2 regions of the Chelatococcus sp. XZ-Ab1 genome follow, and region 1 is predicted to be linked to the other one. Evidence: predicted binding sites of a transcription regulator. Region 1 holds the regulator's gene; the other holds the start of a gene.
The links. The regulator PhoB, encoded in region 1, activates phosphate uptake and scavenging genes when phosphate is short. The targets are predictions, from matches to a motif close to TGTCATNNANCTGTCAT.
Positions count from the first base shown of each region.

Region 1 (7,408 bases):
TGGTCCTCGACGGTGGAGACGAGGAGCTTGGCCTCCACCCAGGCGTCGTCCTCGTCCGGCCCGGCCGCCGGATTGTGCCCCTCAGGCGCATCGCCGGGATCGAGGTCCGGCCGGCGCATGCGCTCGACCGAGCGCGGCAGGAACTGCACCATGAGGCCACCGGCCCGCCAAGCATGATCGCCGCCCCCCATCGCCTCGCCGACAGCGAGGCGCACGAGCGTCGGGATCTGCTCGGACTGGCGGAAGTACTGGTGCGCCGCCTCCTCGAAGCTCTGCCCCTCGAGCGCCACCACGCCCTGATAGCGGTTCATGTCGCCGCCCTGGTCGATGGTGAGGGCAAGATGGCCGTGGCCGATGAGGTCTCCCGTCGCCGTCGCGCGCGCGGCGATAGCCGCCTCGAGGCGCGCGGCATCGAAGCGGGCGCAGGCGCGCAGCCGGCCCGGCGCGTCGAAATCGACGATGACCATGTCGACCGGCCCGTCGCTGCGCGTCTGCAGCTGGAAGCGGCCATCGAGCTTGAGAGCCGAACCGAGCAGCGCCGTCAGCACTAAGGCTTCGCCGACCACGCGCGAGACAGGGGGGGGATAGTCGTGGCGTGCGATGATCGTGTCGACGCTCGTCCCGAGGCTGGCGACGCGGCCGCGCACGTCGAGCCCCTCCACCGCGAAGGGCAAGACGCGGTCGTCGCCGGCCGGCGGCGCAGCCATGTCCATTACGCGATTGCTCCCAGACACCAAGCCAGAATACCCTTTTGTGCATGGAGGCGGTTCTCCGCCTCGTCGAAGACGACCGAAGCCGGCCCGTCCATCACCTCGTCCGTCACCTCCTCGCCGCGGTGCGCCGGCAGGCAGTGCATGAAAATGGCATCCCTGGCGGCAGCGGCCATCAGCTTGCCGTTGACCTGATAGGGCCTCAGCAGGTTGTGGCGGCGGCCTTCGTCCTCGTCACCCATGGACACCCAGCAGTCGGTGACTACCGCATCGGCCCCCTCCACTGCTGCGAAGGGGTCGCTCGTGACATTGACGCGCGCGCCCTCCCGCCGGGCGAAGGCGATGACCTCCTCGGGCGGGGCGAGCTCCGGCGGGCTCGCGATGTTGAGCGTGAAATCGAGCCGCGCCGCGGCGTGCACCCAGGAGGCGAGCACGTTGTTGGCATCACCCGACCAGGCGACCGTGCGGCCCGTGATCGGGCCGCGATGCTCTTCAAAGGTCAGCACGTCGGCCATGATCTGGCAGGGATGCGAACGCTTCGTCAGCCCGTTGATCACCGGCACGTCGGCATGGCGGGCGAGCTCCAGCATCGCCTCGTGATCGAGGATGCGGATCATGATGGCATCGACATAGCGCGACAGAACGCGCGCCGTATCGGCGATGGTCTCGCCGCGGCCAAGCTGCATCTCCTTGCCCGTCAGCATCAGGGGCTCGCCACCGAGTTCGCGCATGGCGAGGTCGAAGGAGACGCGCGTGCGCGTCGACGGCTTGTCGAAGATCATGGCCAGCACCTTGCCGGCGAGCGGCTTCTCCTTCGGCGGCTGGCCTTTGCGGCGCCCGGCCTTCAGCGCGGCGCTGGCGTCGAGCACCTGGCGCAGGTCGTCTTGCGTGAAATCGGTGAGGTCGAGGAAGTGGCGCACGGAGCCGCTCATCACGCCGCTCCCTTCTCGACCGAGCGGGCGGCCTCGACGGCCGCGGCGGTCGCCTCCAGGCGTTCCAGCGCCTCGCTCACCTCGGCCTCGCCGATGGTGAGCGGCGGCAGCAGCCGCACCACGTTATCGCCGGCGCCGATGACGATGAGCCTGTTGGCCCGCGCCGCATCGACGAATTCCGTATTCGGCACGGCCAACTTGAGGCCGAGCATCAGCCCCTCGCCGCGCACCTCGGCGATGACACCAGGATGCCTGTCCTTGAGCGCGGCAAGGCGCTGCTTGAGGAGCAGGCCGGTCCGCGCCACCTGATCGAGGAAGCCGGGCGCCAGCACCACGTCGAGCACCGCATTTCCGACCGCCATGGCGAGCGGATTGCCGCCGAAGGTTGTGCCGTGAACGCCATAGGTCATGCCGCTCGCCGCCTCGGCGGTGGCGAGGCAGGCACCCATGGGGAAGCCGCCGCCGATGCCCTTGGCCACCGCCATGATGTCCGGCGTGATGCCGGCCCATTCGTGCGCGAAGAGCTTGCCCGTGCGGCCGACGCCGCTCTGCACCTCGTCGAGGATGAGGAGGAGGCCCCGCTCGTCGCAGAATTTGCGCAGGCGGCGCAACGCCTCGGGCGCGACGGCGCGGATGCCGCCCTCGCCCTGGATCGGCTCGATGAGGATGGCGCCGGTCTGCGGGCCGACGACGGCCTCGAGCGCCTCCCAGTCGCCGAAGGCGACCTGGTCGAAGCCTTCGACCTTGGGGCCGAAGCCCTCGAGATATTTCTTCTGGCCGCCGGCGGCGATGGTCGCCAGCGTGCGGCCGTGGAAGGCGCCCTCGAAGGTGACGATGTGGAAGCGCTCGGGCTGGCCCTTGGACGAATGGTAGCGCCGGGCCATCTTGATGGCGCATTCCAGCGCCTCGGCGCCGGAATTGGTGAAGAAGACATTGTCGGCGAAAGTCGCATCGACCAGCCGCTGGGCGAGCCGCTCGCCCTCGGGGATGCGCACGAGGTTCGACGTGTGCCAGAGCTTGCCGGCCTGCGCGGTCAACGCCTCGACGAGATGCGGATGGCAATGGCCGAGGGCGTTGACAGCGATGCCGGCGCCGAAATCGAGGTATCGCTCGCCGCTTCGCGTCACGAGCCACGCGCCCTCGCCCTTCTCGAATTCGATGTCGGCCCGCGCATAGGTCTGCAGAAGCGGCGAAGTCACGTCTCTCGTCTCCGCGATGAGGCGCCGGCCTGCCGCCGGACGCCTCGGATTTTCCCGAAAATCAAAGTGCCGCCCGGGCAGGGGCGGCACCGTCCACAATTTTAGATGGGTCACAGGGACTGTCAATTCAATCGCATTGATACGATCGATCAGCCGGCGCCCGATTGCTGTCACGATCTTGGGGAAAACGCAGATCGGCCGGCGCGAAGCCTTGCTCGTGCCTTCCCTCATATTGTAGCTTCCGAGCCACAGACCACGACATATCGTGTGGCCAATTCCCTATCGGCGCTACCTGCAGCAGGATGCGACGAGGCGAGAGCCTCTTTCGCGCTCCCCTTGCGCGCGCCGGAACGAGCCGGGCGGAGAGAGCGATGAGCGATCAGAGCAATACCTGGAGCGACGAGCGGGTGGAGCTGCTGCGCAAGCTCTGGACCGAAGGCCTTAGCGCCAGCCAGATCGCCGCTGAGCTCGGCGGCGTGACGCGCAATGCCGTCATCGGCAAGGTGCATCGCCTCGGGCTTTCCGGCCGCGCCAAGTCGGCGGCACCGGCGGCCTCCCGGCCGCGGAAGGCCGCGCACACACGCAGCCCGAGCCATCCTATGACGCAGCCATCGGGCCAGACCGTCGTGCGCGGCAACACAGCCCTCGCCGCGGCGCCCGAGCTCGAGACCGAGGCGGTGCCGCAGGAACAGTTCCAGCCCCAGGACGAGGTGGTCGTGCCGCTGAGCGAGCGCGTGACCATCATGGAGCTGCGGGAAGCCATGTGCCGCTGGCCGATGGGTGACCCGACGACGCCGGACTTCCGCTTCTGCGGCGCGCGCTCCCTCCTCGGCATGCCCTATTGCGCGCACCATGCGCGCATCGCCTACCAGCCGGCGGCGGACCGTCGGCGCGAGAAGAAGGTGATGCGCTCCTGACCGGGGACAGAAGCGGCCAGCAAAGAGGCCGGAGCGGGCCGCTCCGGCCTCTTTGCTGGCCGCACCGGGGGATGGCGGCAGCATCGCGCTTCACTCCGCGTGCGAAAAGGTCTCGTCGAAGGAATAGCCGGCGCCGCGCACCGTGCGGATCGGGTCCGGCTTGCGGGCCCGGTTGATGGCTTTGCGCAGGCGTCCGACATGCACGTCCACCGTGCGCTCGTCGATATAGACGTCGTGGCCCCAGACGCCGTCGAGCAACTGCTCGCGCGTGAAGACACGGCCGGGGCTCTGCATCAGGAACTCGAGCAGCTTGAACTCGGTGGGGCCGAGGTGAAGCTCGCGGCCAGAACGGCGTACGCGCCGGGTCTCGCGGTCGAGCTCGATATCGCCGGCGGTGAGCACGGTGGCCACATGGCCCGGCTTGGCGCGGCGCAGCAGGGCACGCACGCGCGCCAGGAGCTCCGGTACGGAGAAGGGCTTGACGACGTAATCGTCCGCGCCGGTCGCGAGACCGCGCACGCGCTCGCCCTCCTCGCCCCGGGCGGTGAGCATGATGACGGGCAGCCGTTCCGTTTCCCGGCGGGCACGCAAGCGCCGGCATAGCTCGATGCCGGACAGTCCCGGCAGCATCCAGTCGAGCAGCACGAGGTCCGGGACCTGCTCGCGCAGGCGCACCTCGGCCTCGTCACCGCGCGCGACGGCATCGACGGTATAGCCTTCGGCCTCGAGGTTGTAGCGCAGGAGGAGTGTGAGCGGCTCTTCGTCTTCGACGATGAGGATACGGGGTCCCATCGGTCCTTCCGTGGTGGACGCTGGCGCGTGATCGACACTTACTGCCGGCCGGAGACCGGCACGGTGGTGAAGCTCGAGTCGTCGCTCTTCGGCCGTTCGGCGGCGAGCGGCTTTCCGGTGACAAGATAGTGGATGGTCTCGGCGATGTTGGTGGTGTGGTCGCCGATGCGCTCGATGTTCTTGGCGAGGAACAGGAGATGCGTGCAGAAGCTGATGTTGCGCGGGTCTTCCATCATGTAGGTCAGCAGTTCGCGGAAGATCGAGGTGTAGAGCGCGTCGATGCGATCGTCGCGCTGCCACACGTCGAGCGCGCGGGCCGTGTCCTTCTGCGCATAGGCGTCGAGCACATCCTTGAGCTGGGCCTGCACGAGGTCGCTCATGTGCTGCACGCCACCGACGATCTTCTGCGGCTGCATCTCGTTGCTGATGGCGACGACACGCTTGGCGGTGTTCTTGGCGAGGTCGCCGACGCGCTCGATATCGCCCGCCACGCGGATGGCGGAGACGATCTCGCGCAGGTCGACCGCCATCGGCTGGCGCTTGGCGATGGTGAGCACGGCGCGTTCCTCGACGTCGTGTTGCAGGGCATCGAGCCGCTCGTCAACGGCGATGACCGCCTGGGCGAGGGCTGCATCGCGCCGCACGAGGGCTATCGTCGCATCGCCCAGCATCTTCTCGGCGATGCCACCCATCTCGGCGATCTTGCTGCGCAGGGTATCGAGCTCGACGTCGTACGAGCTGACGATATGATCGGTCATCGTCGGCAATCCTTGTTGCTGCGGCAGCCTCAGCCGAAGCGCCCAGTGATGTAGTCTTGCGTCCGCTTGTCCTGCGGCGCCGTGAAGATCTGCTCCGTCGGCCCCTCTTCCACGAGCTTGCCGAGGTGGAAGAACGCCGTGCGCTGCGAGACGCGCGCCGCCTGCTGCATCGAGTGCGTGACGATGACGATGGTGTAGTTCTCGCGCAATTCGTCGATCAACTCCTCGATCTTTGCCGTGGCGATGGGATCAAGCGCCGAACACGGCTCGTCCATGAGGATGACCTCGGGATTGACGGCGATGGCACGGGCGATGCACAGGCGCTGCTGCTGGCCGCCGGAGAGGCCGGTGCCCGGCGAGGCGAGACGGTCCTTCACCTCCTCATAGAGACCGGCGCGCTTGAGGCTCATGGTGACGACCTCGTCGAGGTCGGCCTTGGAGCTCGTGAGCCCGTGGATGCGCGGCCCGTAGGCGACGTTCTCGTAGATCGACTTGGGGAAGGGGTTCGGCTTCTGGAACACCATGCCGACCTTCGCCCGCAACTGCACCGGGTCGAGATTCCGGTCATAGATGTCGCTGCCGTCGATCTCGATGCGGCCGCTGACGCGGCAGATCGGTATCGTGTCGTTCATCCGGTTGATGCAGCGTAGGAAGGTGGACTTGCCGCAGCCGGACGGGCCGATGAAGGCGGTGACCGCCTTCTCAGGAATGTCAATCGAGACATCGTGCAAGGCGTGCTTGTCGGCGTAATAGACGTTGACCTCGCGGGCCACGACCTTCGTCGCTGCCTCGTCCGCGACTTCGGCCACCGTGGCCTTCGCCAGCTCGATGTTCGGCATCGTCGTCATCATTGAGAACTCCCTTCGGCCCGCGACGCGGCTCACCAGCGGCGCTCGAAGCGGCGGCGCAGCAGGATGGCGAGACCGTTCATGATAAAGAGGAAAGCGAGCAGAACCAGGATGGCGGCGGCGGTCTTGGCCTGGAACAGCGGCTCCGGCAGGTCCGACCACAGGTAGATCTGTACGGGCAGCGCCGTCGCCGCATCGGTGATTGAGCCCGGTACGTCGACGATGAAGGCGACCATGCCGATGAGGAGCAGCGGCGCGGTTTCCCCCAGCGCATGCGCCATGCCGATGATGGTGCCGGTCATGATGCCGGGCATGGCGAGCGGCAGCACGTGGTGGAACACCGCCTGCTGGTGCGAGGCGCCGATGCCGAGCGCCGCCTCGCGGATCGACGGCGGCACCGACTTCAGGGCGGCGCGGCTCGCGATGATGATCGTCGGCAGCACCAGGAGAGCGAGGACGAGACCACCGACGAGTGGCGCCGAGCGCGGCAGGCCGAAGAAGTTGAGGAACATCGCAAGGCCGAGCAGACCGAAGACGATCGAGGGCACCGCCGCGAGATTGTTGATGTTGACCTCGATGAGGTCCGTCAGCCGGTTCTTCGGCGCGAATTCCTCGAGATAGACGGCGGCACCGACGCCGATCGGCAGGCACAGGACCAGCGTCACCAGCATGGTCAGCGCCGAGCCGATGAGAGCTCCGAGAATACCCGCCTGCTCCGGCTCGCGGCTGTCGCCAGAGGTGAAGAAGCGGCTGGCGAAATGCGACGCTACCATGCCGCGCTGCTTCAGGTCCTCGAGCCAGGCGACCACCTGGTCGTCAAGCCGACGGTTCGCCTCGGGTTGGGTCAGGGTGAGGATGTCCCACCCACCCGCCGTCACAGCGTCGGTATTGGCCAGCGGCACGAGCACCGTGCCGCGCGCCTCGGAGGCGCCGATCTCGGTCAGCTTGACGATGCCGCCGTTGATGAAGACGAGTTTCGAGGGCAGGTCAGCCGTCAGCCGCTCGGGCGCATCAGCCGCGGCAGCGCGTGCCTCGGCGGCAGCGGCATCGCCCTCGAGGTCGGCGATGCGCTTCTGCAGAGCCTCGCGCTGGTCGCCGGCGACATCGGCCGCCGCGGCGGTCAGCCGTGCGGCCTCGCGACGGTCGGCGGCCGCCTCCTCGCGCAGGCTCTCCTTGACCTCGGCAAGGGCGCGGGCGAAATCGGGGGCCGAGCTCGTCAGCACCACGTCCTCGCCGTCCAGCGTCACCTGCG
Region 1 is NZ_JARKII010000007.1:169,227-176,634, reverse strand. It holds gene P2T65_RS12310 (Hsp33 family molecular chaperone) at 1-713, opposite strand, end outside; gene argF (ornithine carbamoyltransferase) at 713-1,642, opposite strand; gene P2T65_RS12300 (aspartate aminotransferase family protein) at 1,642-2,841, opposite strand; gene P2T65_RS12295 (GcrA family cell cycle regulator) at 3,213-3,758, shown strand; gene phoB (phosphate regulon transcriptional regulator PhoB) at 3,849-4,550, opposite strand; gene phoU (phosphate signaling complex protein PhoU) at 4,589-5,308, opposite strand; gene pstB (phosphate ABC transporter ATP-binding protein PstB) at 5,338-6,147, opposite strand; gene pstA (phosphate ABC transporter permease PstA) at 6,189-7,408, opposite strand, start outside.

Region 2 (7,408 bases), on a different contig from region 1:
ACGAGATAGGCGACCCGCATGGCACCGCCGAGGATGCGCGCCCGGTCGATCATCCGGGTCGTCACCAGTTCCCGGATGCGCGGGCTGATGTCGTCCACCGACAGGCCGACATGGCGGAAGAAGACCGACAGGGCCAGGAAGGCGCGGCCGGGATGGTCGACGCCGACGAAGGCGGCATGGGCGATGATGTTGAGCCCCTGCTCGCCGCGATAGTCGGGATGCGCGCGCCAGCCGATGTCGGCGAGGAGGCACGCGGCATGGCGCAGGCGGCGTTCCTCCCCCGTCTCGTCGAGGTGGAGCGAGGCAACGAGCTTGTCCGTCCAGCCGATCAGTTCCTCGCCGTGCATCGGCGCGCGCGAGCGCAGCAGGTTGAGCTCGCGCGCCGCGGAGAGCAGCGGATCCGTCCGCCGCTCCTCGTTGGACAACTTCTCGTAGAGCAGCCCTTCGCGCACCCCCTGCGCCGAGATGACGACCTTCTTGGGTTTGCCCTTGCGGATGATCTCTTCCAGCAGCAGCGCCCCGTAGCCGAGCAAGGGCCGGCGGGCCGCCGAGACCGCCTCGATCGATTCGAGCGTGTCGGCATCGACGCGCTCGACGATCTTGGCGAAGTCCGTGACGTCCTTCGGCGCCACCGTATAGCCGTGCATCACGTGCAGCGGATAGCCTTTCTGCGTCATGTGCAGGCGCGCCAGGGCGCGCCACGTGCCGCCGACGGCATAGAAGGTGCGCCCCTTCAGGCGCTCCAGCGGCTCAGCCTTGGCGAAGGCGTCGCGCACCACCTTCGAGGCCTTGCGTATGTTGCCGCCGGTCGTGTCCTGCAGCGCGAGGCCCCCGAGCGGCAGCGAGACACCCTTGCCGAGTTCGAAACCGCGCACGTCGATGAGCTCGAGGCTGCCGCCACCCATGTCGCCGACGACGCCGTCGGCATCGTGGAAGCCGGACATGACGCCGAGCGCCGAGAGCTGCGCCTCCCGGCTGCCCGAGATGAGCTCGATGGGATGGCCGATCGCCGCCTCGGCCCGGGCGAGGAAGTCCGGCCCGTTCTCGGCGTCGCGCGCCGCCGCCGTCGCCAGCACGTGCACCGAGCCGACCTGCATGAGCCCGCACAGGACGCGAAAGCGCGCCAGCGCCCTGAGCGCCTTCTCGACGGCATCGTCGTGCAGCCGCTTCGTCGTCGCCACACTGCGGCCGAGGCCGCAGAGGACCTTTTCGTTGAAGATCGGCGTCGGCGCCCGCGTCATGCCCTCGTAGGCGACGAGGCGGACCGAGTTGGAGCCGATATCAACGATGGCCACCGGTGAGCCGACGTCGAGTCGGCCCGGGGCACGCAGTTCAGGCAGAGGATCCCTTGGCGAGGGTCCTGGGGCGCGAATCCTTGAGAGACTTTCCACGTCCAGACAGACTCGGGTTCGTCATGAAGTACTGATGAGCGTTGAAGGACTGCTCCCCCTTGCCCGGGATGATGCGCTTGCTCGTCCCATCGGGCAATACAGTCCAGCTCTGCTCGTTGTCCAGCAGATTGGCGAGCATGATCTGCTCGAGGATCTGCTCGTGCACGGTCGGATTAGAGATCGGCAGCAGCGCCTCGACCCGCCGATCGAGGTTTCGCTGCATCAGGTCGGCGGAGGAAATGTAGAGATGCGCCTTGGCATGCGGCAGCCCGTGCCCGTTGCCGAAGGCGTAGATGCGGCTGTGCTCGAGGAAGCGGCCGACGATGGACTTGACGCGGATGTTCTCCGACAGGCCCGGAATGCCGGGCCTGAGGCAGCAGATGCCGCGCACGATGAAGTCGACCTGCACGCCGGCTCGGCTCGCCTCGTAGAGCGCGTCGATGATCGTCGAATCGACCAGCGAGTTGCACTTGCCCCAGATCTGGGCCGGGCGGCCGGCCTTCGCATGGGCGATTTCCTCCTCAATATGCTTGAGGAGGCGCGCCTTCAGCGTCACGGGAGACACGGCCATGCGCTCAAGCTCGGCCGGCTCGGCATAGCCGGTGATGAAGTTGAAGATGCGCGCAACGTCCCGCGCGATGACGGGGTCGGCCGTGAAGAACGACAGGTCGGTGTAGATGCGCGCCGTGATCGGGTGGTAGTTGCCCGTGCCGACATGGCAATAGGTGACGAGTTGCCCGCCTTCGCGGCGCACCACCGACGACAGCTTGGCGTGGGTCTTGAGCTCGATGAAGCCGAAGACCACCTGCGCTCCTGCCCGTTCGAGGTCCCGCGCCCAGCGGATGTTGGCCTCCTCGTCGAATCGCGCCTTGAGCTCGACGAGCGCCGTCACGGACTTGCCGGCCTCGGCCGCCTCCGCGAGCGCCTTGACGATGGGCGAGTCCGACGAGGTGCGGTAGAGCGTCTGCTTGATGGCCACCACATTGGGATCGCGTGCCGCCTGCTGCAGGAACTGCACCACCACGTCGAAGGATTCGTAGGGGTGGTGGACGACGATGTCCTTCTGGCGGATGGCGGCGAAGCAATCGCCCCCGTGCTCGCGGATGCGTTCGGGAAAGCGCGGGTTGTAGGGCTTGAACTTGAGGTCGGGCCGGTCGAGCCCGACGAGCTGGCTGAGCTCGTTGAGCGCCAGCATGCCCTCGACCACGAAGATCTCGTCCGTTGTCACATTGAGTTCGTCGGCGACGAAGGCACGCAGCCCCTCGGGCATGGCCGCCTCGACCTCGAGTCGGATGACGCTGCCGCGGCGACGCTGTTTGAGGGCCGATTCGAACAGGCGCACCAGGTCTTCCGCCTCTTCCTCGATTTCGAGGTCGCTGTCGCGGATGACGCGGAAGCCCCCCTGTCCCTTCACCGTGTAGCCGGGGAAGAGCTTGGCCGTGAATAGGACGATGAGTTGTTCGAGCGCGATGAAGCGCTGGGCCCCCGTCTCGGCGAAATCCGGCAGGCGTACGAAGCGCTCCACCCGACTCGGCACGCGGATCAGCGCATTGAGCGAGCGGTTGTCGCTCTGGCGGAAGAGTGCCAGCGCCAGCGTGAAGCCGAGGTTGGAGATGAACGGGAACGGATGGGCCGGATCGACGGCGAGCGGTGTCAGCACCGGGAAAACGTGGTGAAGGAAATAATCGTCGAGCCACAGCCGCTCGGCCCTCGTCAGTTGTCCGGCATCGACGAGGACGATGCCGTTCTCGAGCAGTTCGTCCCTGAGCTCGCGCCAGCGGCGCTGCTGGTCGCTGGCGAGCACCGACACCTCGGCGCCGATGCGCATCAGCTGCTCGGCCGGCGTCAGCCCGTCCTGCGACTGGGTCATGACGCCCGAACGCACCTGGCCCCGCAGGCCCGCGACACGCACCATGAAGAACTCGTCGAGATTGTTGGCGGAGATCGACAGGAAACGCAGTTGCTCCAGCAGCGGATGGCGCTTGTTGGAGGCCTCCTCCAGCACCCGGCGGTTGAACTGCAGCCAGGATAGTTCGCGGTTGATGAAGCGTTCGGGCGACTGGCGCAGCGCCTCGACAGCGGCCGCCTCGGCCGCAACGGCCTCGCCCTGATCGAGCTTCACCGCCTCGCTCGGCCCGCCCGCCGGCTTGATCGCCTCGAGGTTCACCGTCCGCTCCCTTGTCATGTCGTTGCCGCCCTGGCTCGTCCTTGTGCGTCCATTCCAAGACAGACGCATGACGGCCCGGAAGCGGCGCCCGGCGGCTTACCACGCCGCACCTCAGCCTCCCACCGGCACGGCCGGGATGCAACCTTCGCGGAGGCGTCAGCTTTCGCCCATGGCGAGCGTGTCGAGGACAGCAAGGGCGAGCGGCCGCGTGATGCGCCGGCCGCGGCTCAAGGCCTCCCGGTCGAGGGCGGCAACGAGGCGCTGGGCAGCGGCGAGCGACCGCTCCATGCGCGGCAGGATGGACTCGACCACATTGGTATCGACGACGAGCTGCCGGTCGACGAAGAGCTTGACGAGGACGGCGCGCAGGAGCGCCTCGTCCGGCGCGCCGATGTCGACCGCCGGCGATTGCCGCAGGCGCGAGAGGAGGTCGGGCGTGGCAAGGCCCCAGGCCTCCGGCGCCGTCCGCGCTGTCAAGAGCAGGCTGCTGCCGGTGCTGCGCAGGGCGTTGAGGAGGTGGAAGAAGGCATGCTCGTCGAGCGGGCTGCGGTCGCAATCCTCCACTACCAGAGCCGGTGCGCCGGCAAGCTCCGGCACGGCCGGAAGCGTCACGGCGGCGGCATCGGCGACAGTCGCACCGGCGCGCTCGGCCCACATGACGGCAAGATGCGTCTTGCCCGCCCCCTCCGGTCCGACGAGGCGCAGGACGGGATGCGGCCAGTCGGGCCAACGCTCGATCAGGGCATAAGCGGCCTCGTTGCACGGGCTGACGAGGAAATCCTCCGCCCCGTAGCGTGGCATCAGCGCCAGATCGAGCGGCAGTTGCCGGGGCTTGTCCGCCATGGGCCGGCTCACGCGTCCGTCTCCGGCCGGGGCGGTGGCGGCAGGCCCTCGTCATAGAGCGAGCTTGCCAGATACTGCCGCACGGCAAAGCGCGCGAGGACGCCGAGCGCCGCGGCGATCGGCACGGCAAGGAGAAGGCCGACGAAGCCGAACAGCGAGCCGAAGGCGAAAAGCGCGAACATCAGCCAGACCGGGTGCAGCCCCACCGCATGACCGACGAGCTTGGGCGACAGGATGTTGCCCTCGAGGAACTGGCCGGCGAAGAAGATGGCGAGGGTCGCGCCGATCATGATGTAGTCGGGCCAGAACTGCACGATGGCGACGCCGACGGAGAGCACGAGGCCAGTCAGCGAGCCGACATAGGGGATGAAGCTGATGAGCCCGGCCCCAAGCCCGATGAGCGCCCCGAAGTTGAGGCCGATGAGCGAGAGGCCGACGGCATAGAACGTGCCGAGGATGATGCACACCAGCGCCTGGCCGCGGATGAAGCCGGCGATTGCCCCGTCCATCTCGCGGGCGAGCTGGCGGATGGTCGGCGCGTGCCGACGCGGCAACCAGTTGTCGAGGGTCGCGATCATCCGGTCCCAGTCGACGAGCAGGTAGAAGGCGACGACCGGCGTCACGACGAGCAGGGCGAAGACGTTGACGATGGCCTGCCCGCCCGACCACAGCGATTGCAGGAAGGCGCCGAGCCAGCGCGCCCCCTCCGAGACGACGTTGCCGAGGGACTGCTGCACGTCCTGCAGCACGGCAGGGCCGCCGAGCCGCTCCAGCAGCGTGCCCCCCTGCTCGGCGGCCAGCTGCTGCAGGCGCGACACCGTCTCCGGCAGCTTGCCGATGAAGGCAGCGAGCTGGTTGGCGACAATGGGGACGAGCAGGACGAGCGCGACAATGAAGAGGAGGATGAAGATGCCGAGGATGAGGAGCGTCGCCCACAACCGGCCGAGGCCGATCCGCTCCAGCCGGTCCGCCAGCGGATCGAGCAGATAGGCCAGCGCCAGACCCGCCACGAAGGGCAGCAACATGTCGCGCAGCACGTAGAGTCCCGTGACGACGAGGATCAGAGCCACCAACCAGAAGACGACCTGCCGCTGCGCGATCATGCGATATCCCGAGCTGCCGCCGGCAGCGCCTGTTCCTTGCGGACCCTTACCGGGCGCGGTTACGTGGCCATATGCCGCAGCCACAGAGCGAGATAGGCGCCCGCCGACAGCAGCGTCAAGAGCGCCACGGCCGCGAGCGCAAGATCGTGGACAACGGCGAGATCGAGCCCCAAGGCCCTTGCGCCGAGCACGAGGCCGGCAAAGCCGATCTGCGCGACGGTCGTCATCTTGCTGACCCACAGCGGCCGGATGGCGAGCGGCCGCGCCATGAGCCACGAGAGGACGATCGCCATCAGGATCATGATGTCGCGGAAGACGACGAGGATCGCAACCCACCCCGGCAGGACGCCGACGACGGCGAGGCTCACGTAGATCGAGATGAGCAGCGCCTTGTCGGCGAGCGGGTCGAGATAGGCGCCGAGTTCGCTCTGCAGGCCGAAGCGCCGCGCGAGGAAGCCGTCGACCGCGTCGGAAAGGCCGGCGACGGCGAAGAGCACGAAGGCCGCGAGCCACTGTCCCGAACCGATCATGGCGATGACGACGGGCACGAGGATGAGGCGGGCGATCGTGATGAGATTGGGCAGGGTCATGTCGGTGGGTCGGGACGAGGATGCCCCCAATCTAGGCAGCGCGGCCGCGCTGTGCGAGCCCCGGAAGCACCAAGGGCCCGTGTCGGGTCTTGCACAGCGGCGCCCGGCATCGTACTGCCCGGACTTAAAGAGCGTGCGGCGCGCGCCCCGGAGCCTGGTCACGATGCAGAAGCCCCCGAAGAACGGTCTCACCTATGCCCAGTCCGGCGTCGACATCGATGCCGGCAACGCCATGGTCGAGGCCATAAAGCCGCTCGTGCGCGCCACGAAGCGCCCCGGCGCCGACACCGAGATCGGCGGCTTCGGCGGCCTCTTCGATCTGAAGGCGGCAGGCTTTCGCGATCCGATCCTCGTTGCGGCCAACGACGGCGTCGGCACAAAGGTGAAGATCGCCATCGACACCGGCATCCACGACACCGTCGGCATCGATCTCGTCGCCATGTGCGTCAATGACCTCGTGGTGCAGGGTGCCGAACCGCTCTTCTTCCTCGACTATTACGCCACCGGCAAGCTCGAGCCGGAGGCGGGCGTCGCCATCGTCAAGGGCATCGCCGAGGGCTGCCGCATCGCCGGCTGCGCGCTGATCGGCGGCGAGACGGCCGAGATGCCCGGCCTCTATGCGCAGGGCGACTACGATCTTGCCGGCTTCGCCGTCGGCGCCGCCGAGCGCGGCATGCTCCTGCCCCGGCCCGATATCGGCGCGGGCGACGTCGTGCTCGGCCTCGCCTCCTCGGGCGTTCACTCGAACGGCTTCTCGCTGGTGCGCAAGGTGGTCGAGACCACTGGCCTCGGCTGGGAGGACGATGCCCCCTTCGCGCCCGGGACGCCGCTCGGCCGGGCGCTGCTGGCACCGACGCGCATCTATGTGCGCTCCGTCCTCGCCGCGCTGAAGGCCGGCGCCGCCGTCAAGGGTCTCGCCCACATCACCGGCGGCGGCTTTCCGGACAACATCCCGCGCGTCCTGCCCAAAGGGCTCGGCGTCAGGCTCGACCTCTCCGCCATCGCGGCTCCGCCGGTCTTCGGCTGGCTGGCCCACGCGGGCGGCATTGCCGAGGCGGAGATGCTGCGCACCTTCAACTGCGGTATCGGCATGGTCGTCATCGCCGCGGCGGACGAGGCCGATGCTGTCGTCGGCCACCTCGCCGACGCCGGCGAGACGGTCTGCCGGCTCGGCGAGGTCGTCATGGCCGCCGAGGGCACCGAGCGGGTGGCGACAACGGGACATCTCGTCCTGTGACCGCCGCCCCGACCAAGAAGCGCGTGGCCGTGCTCATCTCCGGTCGCGGCTCCAACATGACGGCGCTGATCGCGGCA
Region 2 is NZ_JARKII010000005.1:11,417-18,824, forward strand. It holds gene ppx (exopolyphosphatase) at 1-1,295, opposite strand, end outside; gene P2T65_RS09255 (RNA degradosome polyphosphate kinase) at 1,333-3,576, opposite strand; gene P2T65_RS09260 (DnaA/Hda family protein) at 3,715-4,401, opposite strand; gene P2T65_RS09265 (AI-2E family transporter) at 4,410-5,504, opposite strand; gene P2T65_RS09270 (CDP-alcohol phosphatidyltransferase family protein) at 5,564-6,094, opposite strand; gene purM (phosphoribosylformylglycinamidine cyclo-ligase) at 6,258-7,331, shown strand; gene purN (phosphoribosylglycinamide formyltransferase) at 7,328-7,408, shown strand, end outside.
Region 2: the regulator PhoB is predicted to act here: its motif matches at 3,615-3,631, upstream of P2T65_RS09255 (RNA degradosome polyphosphate kinase).